2 regions of the Roseateles sp. T103 genome follow, and region 1 is predicted to be linked to the other one. Evidence: predicted binding sites of a transcription regulator. Region 1 holds the regulator's gene; the other holds the start of a gene.
What was found. Region 1 encodes sigma-54, which starts transcription at its own class of promoters, with help from an activator protein. Its sites were predicted from a motif close to TGGCANGNAANCTGCTTT; they were not measured.
Positions count from the first base shown of each region.

Region 2: a site for sigma-54 is predicted at 1,521-1,538, ahead of AC2EBS_RS03230 (EDSAP-1 family PEP-CTERM protein). Genes of this name have one in related genera too.

Region 1 covers NZ_JBXVVS010000005.1:244,760-252,442, forward strand. The annotation lists gene AC2EBS_RS15515 (SPOR domain-containing protein) at 1-127, shown strand, start outside; gene AC2EBS_RS15520 (thiol:disulfide interchange protein DsbA/DsbL) at 203-877, shown strand; gene lptA (lipopolysaccharide transport periplasmic protein LptA) at 924-1,559, shown strand; gene lptB (LPS export ABC transporter ATP-binding protein) at 1,556-2,344, shown strand; gene AC2EBS_RS15535 (RNA polymerase factor sigma-54) at 2,363-3,886, shown strand; gene AC2EBS_RS15540 (bifunctional diguanylate cyclase/phosphodiesterase) at 4,009-7,116, shown strand; gene AC2EBS_RS15545 (THUMP domain-containing class I SAM-dependent RNA methyltransferase) at 7,196-7,683, shown strand, end outside.
Region 2 covers NZ_JBXVVS010000001.1:732,259-739,941, forward strand. The annotation lists gene AC2EBS_RS03225 (DMT family transporter) at 1-380, opposite strand, end outside; gene AC2EBS_RS03230 (EDSAP-1 family PEP-CTERM protein) at 543-1,463, opposite strand; gene AC2EBS_RS03235 (FAD-binding oxidoreductase) at 1,567-3,228, opposite strand; gene AC2EBS_RS03240 (XrtA/PEP-CTERM system exopolysaccharide export protein) at 3,441-4,043, shown strand; gene AC2EBS_RS03245 (XrtA system polysaccharide chain length determinant) at 4,145-5,722, shown strand; gene AC2EBS_RS03250 (XrtA-associated tyrosine autokinase) at 5,722-6,660, shown strand; gene AC2EBS_RS03255 (TIGR03016 family PEP-CTERM system-associated outer membrane protein) at 6,629-7,683, shown strand, end outside.

The DNA.
Region 1 (7,683 bases):
GCAATCGGGCCGCACCGTCTACCGCGTCCGCATGGGCCCGATGGAAAGCCGCGATGAGGCCGAAGCGCTGCAGCGCAAGCTGGAGGCCGCCGGCATCGAGGCCAACCTGGCCCGCGTGCAGCGCTGAGCGGGCGCGTCAGCCCCGCCCGCGCCTGCAGCGTTCACTGACTTCCCCCATCTGCACATCGAACGAGGATCTCCGATGAAGCGTCGCGATTTCAATGCCGGCCTGGGACTTGCCGGCAGCGCTCTGGCTCTGGGTCTGCCTGAACTGGCCAGCGCCCAGGGCGGCCCGATCGAGGGCACGCACTTCCGCCGCCTGGCGTCGCCCCTGCCCACGCAACCCGGCAAGATCGAGATCGTCGAGTTCTTCTGGTATGGCTGCCCGCACTGCAATGCCTTCGAGCCGATGCTGGGCGAGTGGGTCAAGAAGCTGCCGGCCGACGTCAGCTTCCGTCATGTGCATGTGGCCTTCCGCGCCAACGTCAAGCTGCACCAGCGTCTGTTCTACGCGTTGGAAGCGTTGGGCAAGGAGAAGGAACTGCGCGCCCGCATCTTCTCCGCGATGCATGTCGAGGGCCGTGCGCTGGACAGCGTCAAGGCCATGAGCGACTTCCTGGCGCCGCTGGGCATCGAGCCGGCCAAGTTCGAGCAGGCCTACAACAGCTTCGGCGTGCAGACCAAGTGCCAGCAGGCCGAGAAGCTGTCCGAGGGCTACCGCATCGATGGCGTGCCGGCGATCGGCATTGGCGGCCGCTTCCTGACGGCGCCGAGCATCGCCGCCGCGGGCCAGCGCCTGAACGAGATCGAGTCCGGCCGGCGCGCACTGGCCGTGACTGACTACCTGATCCAACAGATCCGTTCCGGAAAGGCCTGAGCGGCCGATTTGCAGGGCTAGAATGGCCTGCAAGAACTGTGCCGCCATGAACCCGCCCTGCCCCCTCCTGAACCCTAGGCGCCTGCTGCAAAGCTGGGCGCCGGCCCTGCTGGCCGGCGCGCTGGCGACCCTGCCGGCCTGGGCGGAGAAGGCCGATCGCGACAAGCCACTGAACATCGTCTCCGAGCGCGGCGGCCTGCACGACGCGGCCAAGCAGCTCACCGAGTTCAGCGGCAAGGTCATCCTCACCAAGGGCACGATGCAGCTCAGCGCCGAGACGCTGTCGGTGCGCGAGAGGAGCGACGGTTTCGTGCTGGCGATCGCGCAGGGGCGCGAAGGCGAGCCGGTCAGCTTCCGCCAGGCGCGCGACGTGCCCGGCGAGAGCATCGCCGGCACCGCCGGCCAGGTCGAATACGACGCACGGACCGACACCGTGCGCTTCAGCGGCGCTGCGATCGTGCGCATCCTGCGTGGCAGCACGGTGATGCGCGAAATCAGCGGCGCCGTGCTGGTCTACGACAACCGCAGCGAGCGGGTCAGCGTCGAGGCCGGCCAGACCTCACCCAACCCGCGCGGCGGGGTGCGCATGACCATCATGCCGCGCGAAGCCACCGCGCCGGCGGCGCCGGCCTCGGCCGTACCGCTGCAGGCCGTGCCGCCGGTGCCGCGCAATCCTTCATGACCGGCATCGCCACGCAGCACCGCCCGGCGCTGGAGTCCGGACCCAGCAGCCGGCTGGAGGCCGAAGGCCTGCAGAAGAGCTATGGCGTGCGCAAAGTGGTCAAGAACGTCCATGTGGACGTGCACAGCGGCGAAGTGGTCGGACTGCTCGGCCCGAACGGCGCCGGCAAGACGACCAGCTTCTACATGATCGTCGGCTTGGTGCGCGCCGATGCCGGCGAGATCCGCATCGACGGCCAGCCGGTGCAGAACCTGCCCATCCACAAGCGCTCGCGCCTGGGCCTGTCCTATCTGCCGCAGGAAGCGTCGATCTTCCGCAAGCTCACCGTCGAGGAGAACATCCGCGCGGTGCTGGAGCTGCAGCGCGACGACAAGGGCCGGCCGCTGCCGGAACAGCGCATCAAGGACCTGCTGGAAGGGCTGCTCGCCGACCTCAGCATCGAGAAGCTGCGCGACAGCCCGGCGCCGGCGCTGTCCGGCGGCGAGCGCCGCCGCGTCGAGATCGCCCGCGCGCTGGCCACGCAGCCGCGCTTCATCCTGCTGGACGAGCCTTTCGCCGGCGTGGACCCGATCGCGGTGCTCGAAATCCAGCGCATCATCCGTTTCCTCAAGGCGCGCGGCATCGGCGTGCTGATCACCGACCACAATGTGCGCGAGACGCTGGGCATCTGCGACCGCGCCTACATCATCAGCGAGGGCGCCGTGCTGGCCGAGGGCACGCCGCAGGAGATCGTCGACAACGCCGACGTGCGCAAGGTCTATCTCGGCGAACACTTCCGCATGTAGGGCCGGGATGGCGCAGCGATGAAGCCCTCACTGCAGGTCCGCCTCAGCCAGCACCTGGCGCTCACACCGCAGCTGCAGCAATCGATCCGCCTGCTGCAGCTCTCCACGCTGGAGCTGAACCAGGAAGTCGAGCAGATGCTGGCGCAGAACCCGCTGCTAGAGACCGAGGACGAATTCGGCGACGCGCCCGCCCCGGAGCTGCCGGAGATCCGCAACAGCAGCAGCACCGACAGCGACGGCGGCGACGACTACGCCGGCGGCACTGAAACCGAAAGCACGGCCGAGATCCGCGCCGAAGACTTCGGCACCACCGAGCGCGAAGACTGGGAGAACGGCACCGAGGGCGACGACTTCGACGGCATCCGCGAACTGCCCAGCAACAGCAGCAGCGGCAGCGGCTCGGGCGACGAGGATGGCGAGCGCAGCGAGCTGGAGTCGGCCGAGATCAGCCTGCAGGAGCATTTGGGACAGCAGCTCGCCGGCATGATGCTCAGCCGTGAGGACAAGGCCGCGCTGCACGTGCTGATCGAGTCGCTCAACGAGGACGGCTATCTGGAGGACAGCCTCGAGGAGCTGACCGATGCGCTGCTCGGCGCCGACGCGGACCCGGAGTCCAAGGACGAGGTATTGGACCGGCTGCGCTGCGCGCTGGCCTGGCTGCAGAGCATGGACCCTGCCGGCGTGGGCGCGCGCGACCTGTCCGAGTGCCTGACGCTGCAGCTGCGCGCGCAACCGCGCAGTGAGGCGCAGGCGATCGCGATCCTGATCTGCAAGAAGCACCTGGAACTGCTCGCCAAGCGCGACTGGAAGCGCCTGATGTCGTTGACCGGTGCCGACGAGGAGCTGCTGCGCGAGGCGCAGAGCCTGATCACGCATCTGGAGCCCAAACCCGGCCGCCGTTTTGCGCGCGGCCAGGCGCAGGCGGTGATCCCCGATGTGATCGTGCAGAAGGTCGGCCGCGAGTTCCGCGTGATGCTGAATCCCGAGGTCGCGCCCAAGCTGCGCATCAACGAACTCTATGCGCAGGCGCTGCGCGCCACGCGTGGCGGCATCAGCAACTCGCCGCTGGGCGCGCAGCTGCAGGAGGCACGCTGGTTCATCAAGAACATCCAGCAGCGCTTCGACACCATCCTGCGCGTCTCGCAGGCCATCGTCGAGCGGCAGAAGGGCTTCTTCACCCATGGCGAGCTTGCGATGAAGCCGCTGGTGCTGCGCGAGATCGCCGACGAACTGGGCATGCACGAGTCCACGATCTCGCGCGTGACCACTGCCAAGTACATGGCCACGCGCTTCGGCACCTTCGAGCTGAAGTACTTCTTCGGCTCGGGCCTGGCCACCGAGGCCGGCGGCAATGCATCGAGCACCGCGGTGCGCGCGCTGATCAAGCAGTTCGTCGCCGCCGAGGATCCGGCCAAGCCGCTGTCGGATAGCACGCTGGCGCAGATGCTGGAAGAGCAGGGCATCCAGGTCGCCCGCCGCACCGTCGCCAAGTACCGCGAGGCGCTTAAAATCGCGCCAGCCAATTTGCGCAAAAGCCTCTGATCCCGCGCCCGCGGTCCTTGGCGCCGCCGTCTGCCCGCCTCAGCCCGGCGAGCGCTCACGTCTCCCCGTCACACCCTGCTTGTTCGCACGCCGACGGCGCCTGAGACGCTGTCTCGATCGTCATGGAGTCCGTTCGACCGCAACTGCTCTCCCGCCCGTCGCAGCGCCGCTGGGGCCTGCTGCTGACGGCCATCGCGGCCGCCTGGGCAGGCATGGCTGTGTGGCTGACGCTCGAGCACGAGCAGCTCTATGAGCGCGAGACTGCCATGCTGCAGTCCCAGGCGCGCACGCTGGACAGCATCGTCAGCCAGCAGCTGGATGCCGTGCGCGGCGCTCTGGGCACCATCGTCACTGACCATGCCGGCTGGGACGCGCGGGCGCTGCAAGCGCAGGCTGGGCCCCTGCTGAGCACATTGGCCAAGGCCATGCCGGGCATCCGGGTGCTGAGCATCGTCGACGCGCAAGGCATCGTCCAAGCCAGCTCGGCGCCGCAGCTGATCGGCATCGACGCGAGCCAGCGCGACTTCTTCCGGGTGCCGCGTCAACAGCCGCACGCCGAGCGCATCTTCGTCTCTGCACCCTTCACCTCGGCACTGGGTGCTTACACGATGACGCTCTCGCGTGCCCTGCTGGACGCGCAAGGGCGCTTCGCCGGCAGCATCGCGATCAGCCTGGATCCGTCCTACTTCCGCCTCATGCTGGACTCAGCCCGCGGTGACTTGCAGACATGGAGCGCGCTGGCACATTCCGATGGCCTGCTGTTCAGCCTCAGCCCGCATAAGGACAGCTGGCTGGGGCGCAATCTGCTGAGCCAGCCCAACTCGCTGCTGGAACGTCATTTGCGCGGCGCTGCGGATGCGTCCGTGATCCGCGGCTTCTCGCTGGTCAGTCAGGATGAGCGGCTGGTCGCGCTCAGGACATTGCATGGCCGGGATATCGGAGCCGATCTGGACAAGCCGCTGGTCGTGGCGGTGGGGCGCTCCGTCGCCGCTCTGGAGGCCCCCTGGAAGCGCCAGCGCAACCAGCTGCTCGCCAGCGCCGGTCTGCTGAGCCTTGGCGCCATCCTGGGCATGCTGATGCGGGAGCGGCGGCTCCGGACCGTCGAGGCCATGCGACTGAGACAGCGCCAGCTGGAGGCCGACAGCGCACAGCGCATGGCGCTGGCGCTGGACGGTGCCGCGCTGGGGATGTGGCAATGGCAGGTCGATAGCGGCGACGCGGTGTTTGACGAGCGCTGGTGTTCAATGCTGGGCTACACCCGAGACGAGCTGCAGCCCTCGGTGCAGACCTGGCAGCAACTGCTGCACCCGGACGACAAAGCCCTGACCGAAGCGGCACTGGACGACTGCCTGCAGGGCCGCAGCGCGGTCTACACCCTCGACTTCAGGCTGCGCCATCGCGACGGCGACTGGCGCTGGATCCACAGCAACGGCCGGGTGATCGAGCGCGACGCACAGGGGCGCGCACTACGCATGACCGGAACGCATCTGGACATCACTGCCGCCAAACAGGCCGAGGCTCGCCTGATCGAGCAGGCCCGACACACCCAGGCCATCCTCGACAACATGGTCGACGGCGTCATCACGATAGACGCCCGGGGCATCATCGCTTCATTCAATCCTGCCGCCAGCCGCATCTTCGGCTACACGGCGGATGAGGTGATCGGCCGCAACGTCAGCATGCTGATGCCCGAGCCCGATGCCAGCCATCACGATGGCTACCTGCACAACTACATGCGCGGGCAGCAACCGCGTGTCATCGGCGTCGGCCGCGATGTCGATGGCCGCCGCAAGGGCGGCAACATCTTTCCGATGAACCTGGCCGTCTCGCGCGTCGAGCACCAGGGCGAGGTGGTGTTCATCGGCCTGATCCGCGACATCACCGAGCGTAAGAAGGCCGAGGCGCAGATCGAACGGTTGGCCTTTTACGACCCGCTGACCGGCCTGCCCAATCGCCGCCTGCTGCTGGATCGCCTCGGTCAGGCACTCAGCAGCAGTCAGCGCACCGGCCGGCGCGGCGCCGTGCTGTTCATCGACCTCGACAACTTCAAGTCACTCAACGACACGCTCGGCCACGGCATGGGCGACCGGCTGCTGCTCAGCATCGCGCAGCGCCTGCAGTCCGCGCTGCGCGCCCAGGACTCGGTGGCCCGCTGGGGGGGCGATGAGTTCGTCGTGCTGCTGCAGGACCTGGGATCCGATGCAGACACCGCCGCGCGGCATGCGGAGGCCGCGGGCGAGAAGCTGCTGCGCGTGCTGGGACAGCCTCATCACCTGGACAACCATGTCCATCACAGCACGCCCAGCATCGGCATCGTGCTGTGGGGCGAGACCCCGACCAGTAGCGACGAACTGCTCAAGCATGCCGACCACGCGATGTACCAGGCCAAGGCGGCCGGCCGCAACCAGCTGTGCTTCTTCGATCCGGTGACGCAGGCAGCGATGGCGGAGCGTGCCGCGCTGGAAGCCGAGCTGAGACTGGCGCTGGAGCGTGGACAGCTTGATCTGCACTACCAGCCGCAGGTCGATCGCCAAGGCCAGCTGATCGGCGCCGAGGCCCTGCTGCGCTGGCGACACCCAGAGCGCGGCTGGATCTCACCGGCCGTCTTCATCCCGCTGGCCGAGCAGACCGGCTTGATCGCCCAGCTCGGCGAGTGGGTGATCGAGCAGGCCTGCCGCAGGCTTGGGCAATGGGTCGGTGATGCCCAGCTCGCGCCCCTGACGCTGGCGGTCAATGTCAGCGTCCACCAGTTCCGCCAGAAGGGCTTCCTGGGCCTGATGCAGCAGCAGCTGGCCCGCAGCGGCGCGCCGACCGACAGGCTGAAGCTCGAGATCACCGAGAGCGCGCTGGCCACCGACATCGAGTCGATGATCCAGCTGATGGATGCACTGCGCCAGCAAGGCCTGCGCCTGTCGCTGGACGACTTCGGCACCGGCTATTCCTCGCTGGCCTACCTCAAGCGACTGCCGCTGTCGCAGCTGAAGATCGACAAGTCCTTCGTCGACGACCTGCTGACCGACCCCGACGACCGCGCCATCGCGCATACCATCATTCAGCTGGGCGACAACCTGGGGCTCAATGTGCTGGCCGAAGGCGTTGAAACCGAGGCCCAGCGCGAGCTGCTGCAGCAGCTGGGCTGCGACGCCTTTCAGGGCTATCTGTTCAGCCGACCGCTGCCGCTGGGCGCATTCATCGACCTCGTGCGGCAGTGGACCCCTCGGCACGCCTGAGGCACAGCTGCCGCGGCGCCGCCACTGGCCGCCTGGCGCGTAGAGGGACAATAGGCCCTTGTTGACCGCCCAGCCCGCCATGTCCCGCTCCGACCTTCTCGACCTGTTTCTCTCCTGTCCCGCCGGCGTCGAACCTTGGCTGGCCGAGGAAGTCGCGGCCATCCTGCCTGGCGCGCCCCTGGAGGCGCTGCGCGGGGGCGTGGCGGTGAAGAGCGACCTGGCCGGCGTGATGAAGCTGAACCTGGAAAGCCGCCTGGCGCAGCGCGTGCTGATCGAGCTGCTCGGCGGCCCCTACCAGCATGAGGACGACATCTATGCGCTAGCGCGCCGCATCGACTGGACGAAGTGGATCCATGCGCGCAACACGATCCGCGTGGACACCACGGCGCAGCGCTCGCCGCTGCGCTCGATCAACTTCGCCACGCTGCGCGTCAAGGACGCGATCTGCGACGTGCTGCGCGAGGCCACCGGTGAGCGCCCCAGCGTCGACACCCGGCACCCCGACCTGCCGGTGGTGCTGCACCTGGGCCCCGACTACGCGATGCTCTATGTGGACAGCTCGGGCGA
Region 2 (7,683 bases), on a different contig from region 1:
CGTCTTGCAATGCGCTCTCTCAGGAACAGCCAGCTGAGCAAGGCGACTGCGGCCGGTATGCCGGCCATCAGCACGCCTGTCACCATGGCGGAAGTCTCGCGCACGCCGAAGAGCAGGCAGATCGAAAAGAGGAAGTTACCGAGAAAGGACTCGAGGAACACGAGCCCCTGCGTCCGCCTGTCCATCTGCGGCTCCTCCGGCCCACGCCGGATCCAGCCAAGCATGGCCACAGCGGCAATGCCGAAGCGCAGCCACGCGAGCAGAAACACTGGGAAGGCGAGCAGCAGCAGCTTGGACAGGCCGACATAGCTGCCTATGAGGCTGGTGCTGAGGGCGAGCGAGAGAAACGCAGCAGGTCGCTGCAAATTGTGCGAACTCACGGCGGCAGCATAGCGCCTGGCGCTGGCGCTAGACCGGTGGCGTGGTGTGAACAACGAGAACAAGAAAAGAAAAGGCCCGTGCGAACACGGGCCTTGAGTACCTGGGCCTGAGTCGGCTCACGCAATGCGCGAGCCGGGTTCAGTGCCAGACAGTCGACTTGCTTACTGCACGCGGCGACGGCGGGACGTCACACCTGCCACGCCCAGCAGCGCCAAGCCAGCCAGAGCGAGAGAGGCGGGCTCGGGCACATACGACATCGTGGCATTCGACGATTGCTGGATCGTCACGCGGTAGTTCAGTCCACCGATGATGTCGAAGAAGTTGGAGAAGACCAAGCCGTTATTGCTATAAGTGATGTTGTCCTCGACGGCAAACGCGCTGTAGTTCACGTTCACCTGATTCGGGGCCCAAGCGAAGACCACGTTGTTGCCCTGAAGGATTTGCACATCCCAGCCGATGCTTGCGCTCGAGGTGGCGCTCTGGCTACCGGTCAGGCTGTCAATCCAGGTACGCACGAAGGCGTCGAAGCCCAGGAACATGCGAACCGATGCCGTCTCGTTAGCGGTGAAGGTTGTCGTCACGCGCAGGCCGTTCTGGATCGTCGCATTGGCACCGCCCTCGTTGGTGGTGCTTGTAGCGGCGGCATTGGCACGGGTCAAGCCAGACGGGTTCGGCTGAGCGACACCGAACACAGAGCCCGAGATGTACATGTCGCCGAGCGCGTAGTTCGCGACAGCACCGTTCAGATGGGTCGTGCCGTTGTTCTCCAGCTGACCACCGTAGGCAGCCGTGACTGCAGCGCCGCAATCACCCGCGCAGCGATAAGTGACATCGACGGTAGCGCCGGTGACGTTGCTGTTCGCGTTGCCGCCATTCGTCGAGGGGCCGTTGTAGTTCGACGATGCGTTGCCGGTACGCGTCTCGCTGGTGACGTTCACTGCCGTGAACAGGCCGCCGGTGACTGTTTGCAGACCCAGGCTGTTGATCGCCAGGTCGGCCATTGCAACCACGCCCGCCTGGGCCGGGGCTGCTGCCATTGCGAGCGCCGATGCGGCGGCTGCAATTGCGTGTTTCATGTTCATGTTTCGCTCCTCAGGTTGGTACTCATCAAGGGCGTCGTCAAACTCCCTTGCCCTGAATAAGCAGAATGCGTGCCAGGATTGGTTTCCTGTGTAAGTCGTTGATTTACATGGGCGAGGTGTGTTCATTCGGAGTCGGTGTCCGTTGAGTGTCAAAAATGCCGACGCTCTGCTGCTGGTATCGGCCTGGTGCCAGCACATTGCCGGGGTCGAGCGACATCTTGAGTCGTCCGCCGACCCCGCTGGCCTCCGGGCAGCGTTCTGTATAAGACGGCATCTGTTCTTGGGCCAGGCGGTAAGGGTGAAAGCCGAGTGACGCGCCGTCGTGCAGCAGGCTTTCCCGGCAGGCTCTTGCCTCCTGTCCTTTCTGCGTCGATGTTCGGTCGAACAGGATTGGTACGGTACTGTCGAACAGTCTCTCCCCAAGGCTGGTAAGCGTGATGAGGGGCTCGATTCGGTGGCTTCGGCATACGTCAGTGACCATAGAAACATAGGCACGAACCGACTCTGCCCGCATTGGAACCAGTGGGGCATACCAGAGCAGCCCGCAGGCATCTCGAGCAGGGTTCAGTGGGGCGGACTTTTGTGCGGCGGGGCTTCGCCAGTACGCCAGGGGGAGGGCGGTCTCGTTCGGGCGGCCGTTGACCAGTTCCAGCGACTGGGCGAGCGTGCCTGCCGTGCTGGCGAGTCTTTGTCCCAGGGCGCCGGGAATCAGGCGCGCCATGCCGGCCAAGGATCGTGCCTGTGCCTGGCTGAAGAACATCAGACGCGAGGCTACGGGCCCGAGTGCATGTCGGACCTCCTTCTGTGCGGCCTTGACGATGCTCTTGGTGCCATAGAGCGTCATGAAGCCCGTCCAGGGCAGCACCTGATACTGCTTCCCCAGTTCGGCAAGCTTTGCTGCGCTGATCAGGCCATCTGCGTCGATGCCGTCCGCGGGATAGGGGGCCGTCATGGCCAGCACGCGGTGTCGATTCATCAGATTGATCGCGCCAATCGTGCCGGGCAGCTTGCTCAGGAGACTGCGGACCTGCGCGACGGCGGGCTCCAGCAGGGCATCGTCCTTGAGTCCGAAGAAGCAGACCTTGACTGACTCAGGTCGCCTGGCCAGCAGGATGCTCATGCGCGTGACGATGCCGAAGTTGCCTTGTGTGAATAGTCCGGCCGTGTAGGGGCCGATGCCCCATTTGAAGAGCCTGGCAATTTCGGGGCAGCCCAGTTCTGCCATTGCAGTCCGGTAGATCCGTCCATCCGGTAGCACGGCTTCGATATCAGTGACTGCCGAAAAGTGGTCGGTATAGGGGGTGACACCGTAGCCTCGCTCAAGCGCATTGCCCAGGAGGCTGACGCTGGGGCCTGCCCCGGTGACTGGTACGAGAAAATCATGCCCTCCCGCATCTAAGAAGTCGGCAAGCATGCCCTGTGTGACACCTGGCTCCACGGTCACAACGCCGAGTTCCGCATCGAAATGCAGGATCCTGTTCATGCCGGACAGATCGACGATGACGCAGCCATCCTGTGCGGGCAGGGCCGAACCGTAGCCCCAGTTGCGGCCTGTACTGATGGGATAGATGGGGGTGCGGTGCTTCTGCGCGATGCGGACCAGGTCGGGTAGCGCTGAGCCATCCTTGATCAGGAGTGCGCAGGGGATGTGGCGGGATGTGCCGCTGGTGTCCCTGCCGTAGCGCTCTTGTGAGGAACGCTCGTCGAGGACGTACTCGGCACCAAGTAGTTCTTTCCAGTCTCTGATCGCAGCTTCGATGCTCATCCTGTTCCTTGCAGCGGCTCTCGCGTGAATAGTACTCGCGCAGGGCGGCTGCGCCCCCTTGGCTGAGTGATAGTTGTGCCTTGGGTGTGTGGTCCAATGGCCGATATCATCTCGACGTTAGACAGCTTCGGCGGCGGTGCTTGGCTCGTGATGCATGCCGTCGCAAAGATTGAGGGAGTCGTAACTTGAAGACCTTTTTTGCTGGTGGATCGATGATCGTCCGCTATCTGGCCGCAGGTATCGCAGCCCTGAGTTTGTTCGGCTGCGCTTCTAGCAGCCACCCGCCGGCGCCGATCAATGCTGGTCTGGCGGACTACAGCTACATCGTTGGTCCCGGCGACAGCCTGAATGTGATGGTCTGGCGCAACCCCGAGTTGTCCATGTCGGTGCCGGTGCGTCCCGACGGCAAGATCTCGGCGCCTCTGATTGATGAGATGGTCGTGCAGGGCAAGAATTCGGTCGAGATTGCCCGCGACATCGAGAAGCAGCTGGCCAAGTACGTCCGCGATCCCATCGTCACGGTGATCGTGACAGGCTTCGTCGGTCCCTACAGCGAACAGATTCGCGTCGTCGGTGAGGCAGCTAAGCCGCAGTTCCTGCCTTTCAAACAAAAGATGACGCTGCTGGACGTGATGATCGCTGTGGGCGGCCTGACAGACTTCGCGTCGGGCAATAGCGCGACGATTCTGCGCACCAGTGAAGGTAACAAACAGTACGCGGTCAGGCTGAAGGATCTGATCCAGCGCGGCGATGTGTCTGCCAACGTCGAGATGCGTCCCGGCGACATCCTGATCATTCCGCAGAGCTTGTTCTGAGTCTCGCCGGGTTTCGCCCCGGCTTCTCTCTGCTCGAACCAGCTGACGGCGTGTTGTGACGCCGGGCTGGATTCATCACCTCTACTTGATTTCGCCACCCGATGGATCAGTTGCTCAGCCAAGTCCTGTCGATGCTGCGGCGTACCTGGAAGTACCGCTGGGCTGGCCTGGCTGCGGCCTGGATTGCCGGCCTCGTCGGCGCTGTCGTCGTGCTGGCCATGCCAGACCGCTACGAAGCCAGTGCACGCATTTATGTTGACACCCAATCGATCCTGAAGCCCCTGATGTCGGGGCTGGCCGTCCAGCCCAACGTCGAGCAGCAGGTGGTCATGCTCAGCCGCACGCTGATCAGTCGGCCGAACCTCGAGAAACTGGTCCGCATGGCAGACCTCGATCTGAAGAATCAGACCAAGGCAGAGCAGGAGGCGACGATCGACAAGTTGCAGAAGGCACTCTCGATTCAGAGTACTTCGAGGGACAACCTCTACACGCTGTCGTATCGCGGCGAGGATCCAGAGACCGCCAAGCGCGTGGTCCAGGCGCTGGTGTCCATCTTCGTTGAATCGAGCCTCGGTGCTAGCCGCAAGGACACGGCGACTGCGACGACCTTCATCAACGAGCAGATCAAGGCCTATGAAGCCAAGCTCGAGGAGGCCGAGGCACGCCTGAAGGAATTCCGACTCCGCAATATCCAGACTATGGCTGCCGACGGGAAGGATTCAGCGTCGCGTCTGGCAGAGATGAGCTCGCAGCTGGAGCGCGCGCGACTGGAGCTGCGCGAGGCGGTCAACGCGCGAGATGCTGCCAAGGCGCAGTTGCAGGCTGAGCGCACTCAGGCTGGCAATACGACCACGCAGAGCCTGCTGCAGGAGTCTTCGCTGTCGGTCGCCACGCCGGAGCTGGATGCGCGCATCGACGGATTGAAACGCAATCTCGATGGCTTGCTGCAGCGATTCACCGAGCAGCATCCGGACATCGTTGCCACGCGGCGTCTGATCAAGGATCTCGAGGAGCAGAAGCGCAAGGAAGTCGCCGAGCTGCGCAAGGCAGCGATGGCCGCGCCTGTAGGCACGGGCCCCAATGCTTCGCTCGCGCAGCAAGAGCTCGCGCGCATGCTGGCAGCCGCAGAAGTGCAGGTGGCTGGACTTCGGGCACGCGTCGACGAGTACTCTTCACGCTATGCACAGGCACTGGCCGCCGTGAAGACCGCGCCGCAGTTGGAAGCTGAAGCCGCCCAGCTGAATCGCGACTATGCGATACACAAGAAGAACTACGAGGATTTGGTGGCCCGTCGTGAGTCGGCCACCATCTCGGGCGAACTGGATGTGGCATCCGGTGTGGCCGACTTCCGTTTGATCGATCCTCCCCGTGCATCGCCCAAGCCAGTGGCGCCCAACCGCCTGCTGTTGCTGGCGGGTGTGTTCGTTGTTGCACTGGGAGCAGGTCTGTTCACTGCTTTCGCGGCAAGTCAGCTGCGGCCGGTCTTCCATGATGCTGCCGAGCTGCGGCTGCGCACGGAGCTGCCAGTGCTGGGGGTGGTTTCTGCCTTGGTGGCGGATGTCGATAAGCGCCGCGAGCGTCTGGACACGATCCGATTCCTCGCGGGCTCGGGCAGTCTGGTCGGCGTCTTCATCGCCGGTCTGGCTGTCATGGCCTACATGATGAGCAGGCAGGTGTGATGAGCATGGGCAGCAGTCTTATCGAGCAGGCCGCGCAGCGGCTGGAGCAACTGCGCCAAGCGGGCGTGCAGCTCCCGGACGAGGCCGCGGCGCCTCATGCCGAGGCAGCGCCTCGCGAAGTAGCGGCACCCAAGGTGGCGTCCGTCGAGCGTGAGCCTCAGTTCCATTCGAAGCGGGTGGATCTTGACCTTGAGGCTCTGGCCGTTCAGGGCTTCCTCACTCCTCAGGCGCCGCGCAGCCAACTGGCCGATCAGTACCGGGTGATCAAGCGGCCGCTGATCAAGAACGCTGTCGGCAAGGGTGCTTCGACGATCAACCATGCCAACCTGATCATGGTGACCAGCGCCCTGCCCGGCGAAGGCAAGAGCTTCTCGTCGCTCAACCTGGCGATGAGCATCGCTGCCGAACTCGATCACACCGTGATGCTTGTCGATGCCGACGTGGCGCGCCCCTCGGTGCTGCGCATGCTTGGCTTGCCGCCGGGGCCGGGACTGTTGGACGTTCTGGAGAACTCGGTGGACATGGCCGATGTTCTGCTGCGCACGAACATCGACAAGCTGACCATCTTGCCCAGTGGCACGCCACACCCAAAGGCCACCGAGCTGCTGGCCAGCGATGCGATGTCGAATCTGCTCGACGACATGGCAAGGCGCTACCCGGACCGAATCATCATTTTCGATTCCCCGCCGCTGCTACTGACGACCGAAGCCCGCGTTCTGGCCAGCCACATGGGTCAGATCGTCGTCGTGGTCGAGGCGGACAGGACGCTGCAAAGTGCCGTGCAGCAGGCGATCGGCACGATCGAACACTGTCCGGTGAAGATGTTGCTGCTCAATCGTGCCCGCTCGAACGCTGGCGCGCCCTACGGGTATGGCTACGGATACGGACAGGCGCATGGCTATGGCTATGGTCACGAAGATGCGCCGAGCAAGGGGTGAGCGGCGCCGCCATCTAGGCCTGGGCCTGCTGCCGCAATTGCTGGGTCTTGCTGGCGGCCTTTTCGTCACCGCGGTCTACGCCCAGTCCGGCGAGGCCAGCGCGCGCACCGGTCTGACGCTGCAGCCGCGCCTGAGCGTCTCGCAGACCTTCACCGACAACCTGAGGCTTGCCGAGGGCAATCGGGATCAGGCGCTGATCATGACCGTGGCGCCCGGCTTGGCGCTGTCGAGTCGCGCCGGCATGCTGCGCGGCAGCTTGGATTACTCGCTGAACGGGCTCTTCTACGCGAAGACGGATCAGCCCGATCGCCTACAGCACTTCTTGAACAGCCAGGGCACGGCGGAGCTGCTGTCGCGCAGGCTCTTTGTCGATGTTCGTGCGTCGATCGGCCAGCAAGCGGTGTCGGCCTTCGGCGTGACATCGATCGATCCGGCGTTGGTCGACAACAACCGGCGGGAGACGGCCAGTCTGTCGGTCTCGCCCTATCTGCGTGGTGAGCTGGCAGGATTGGTTGCCTACGAGTTCCGCGCTGACGGCGCGCTCACCCGAGTCAAGGACAGTCAGACCGGCGACAGCAGTTCGCAGGGCCTGGCATTGCGGATCGATAGCCTCGGCGGCGGGCGCGGGCTTGGCTGGGGTGCCAGCCTGTCCGAACAACGCCAGATGCCGCGCTATGGTCGTGAGACCGTGGTCGACACGGCCGAGCTGAAGCTCACCTACCGACCGGACGTGGACTGGACGGTCGGCGGCAGCGCGGGCTGGCAGCGCAGCGATCTCAATGCGCTGCAGTCCAGAGATGGCGCCACCTATGGCGCCTCAGTCAGCTGGGCGCCGACGCCGCGAACCAAGCTGGTTGCGGATGCCAAGCATCAATCCTTCGGTGACACCCATAGCCTGAGCTTCGAGCACAGAATTGCTCGCGCGGTCTTCAGGCTGTCGGACAGTCGCAATCTTGCCGTGGGCCAGGTCGGAGCGGCGGGTGTTCAAGGCACCTACGAACTGCTGTTCTTGCAGTTCGCGTC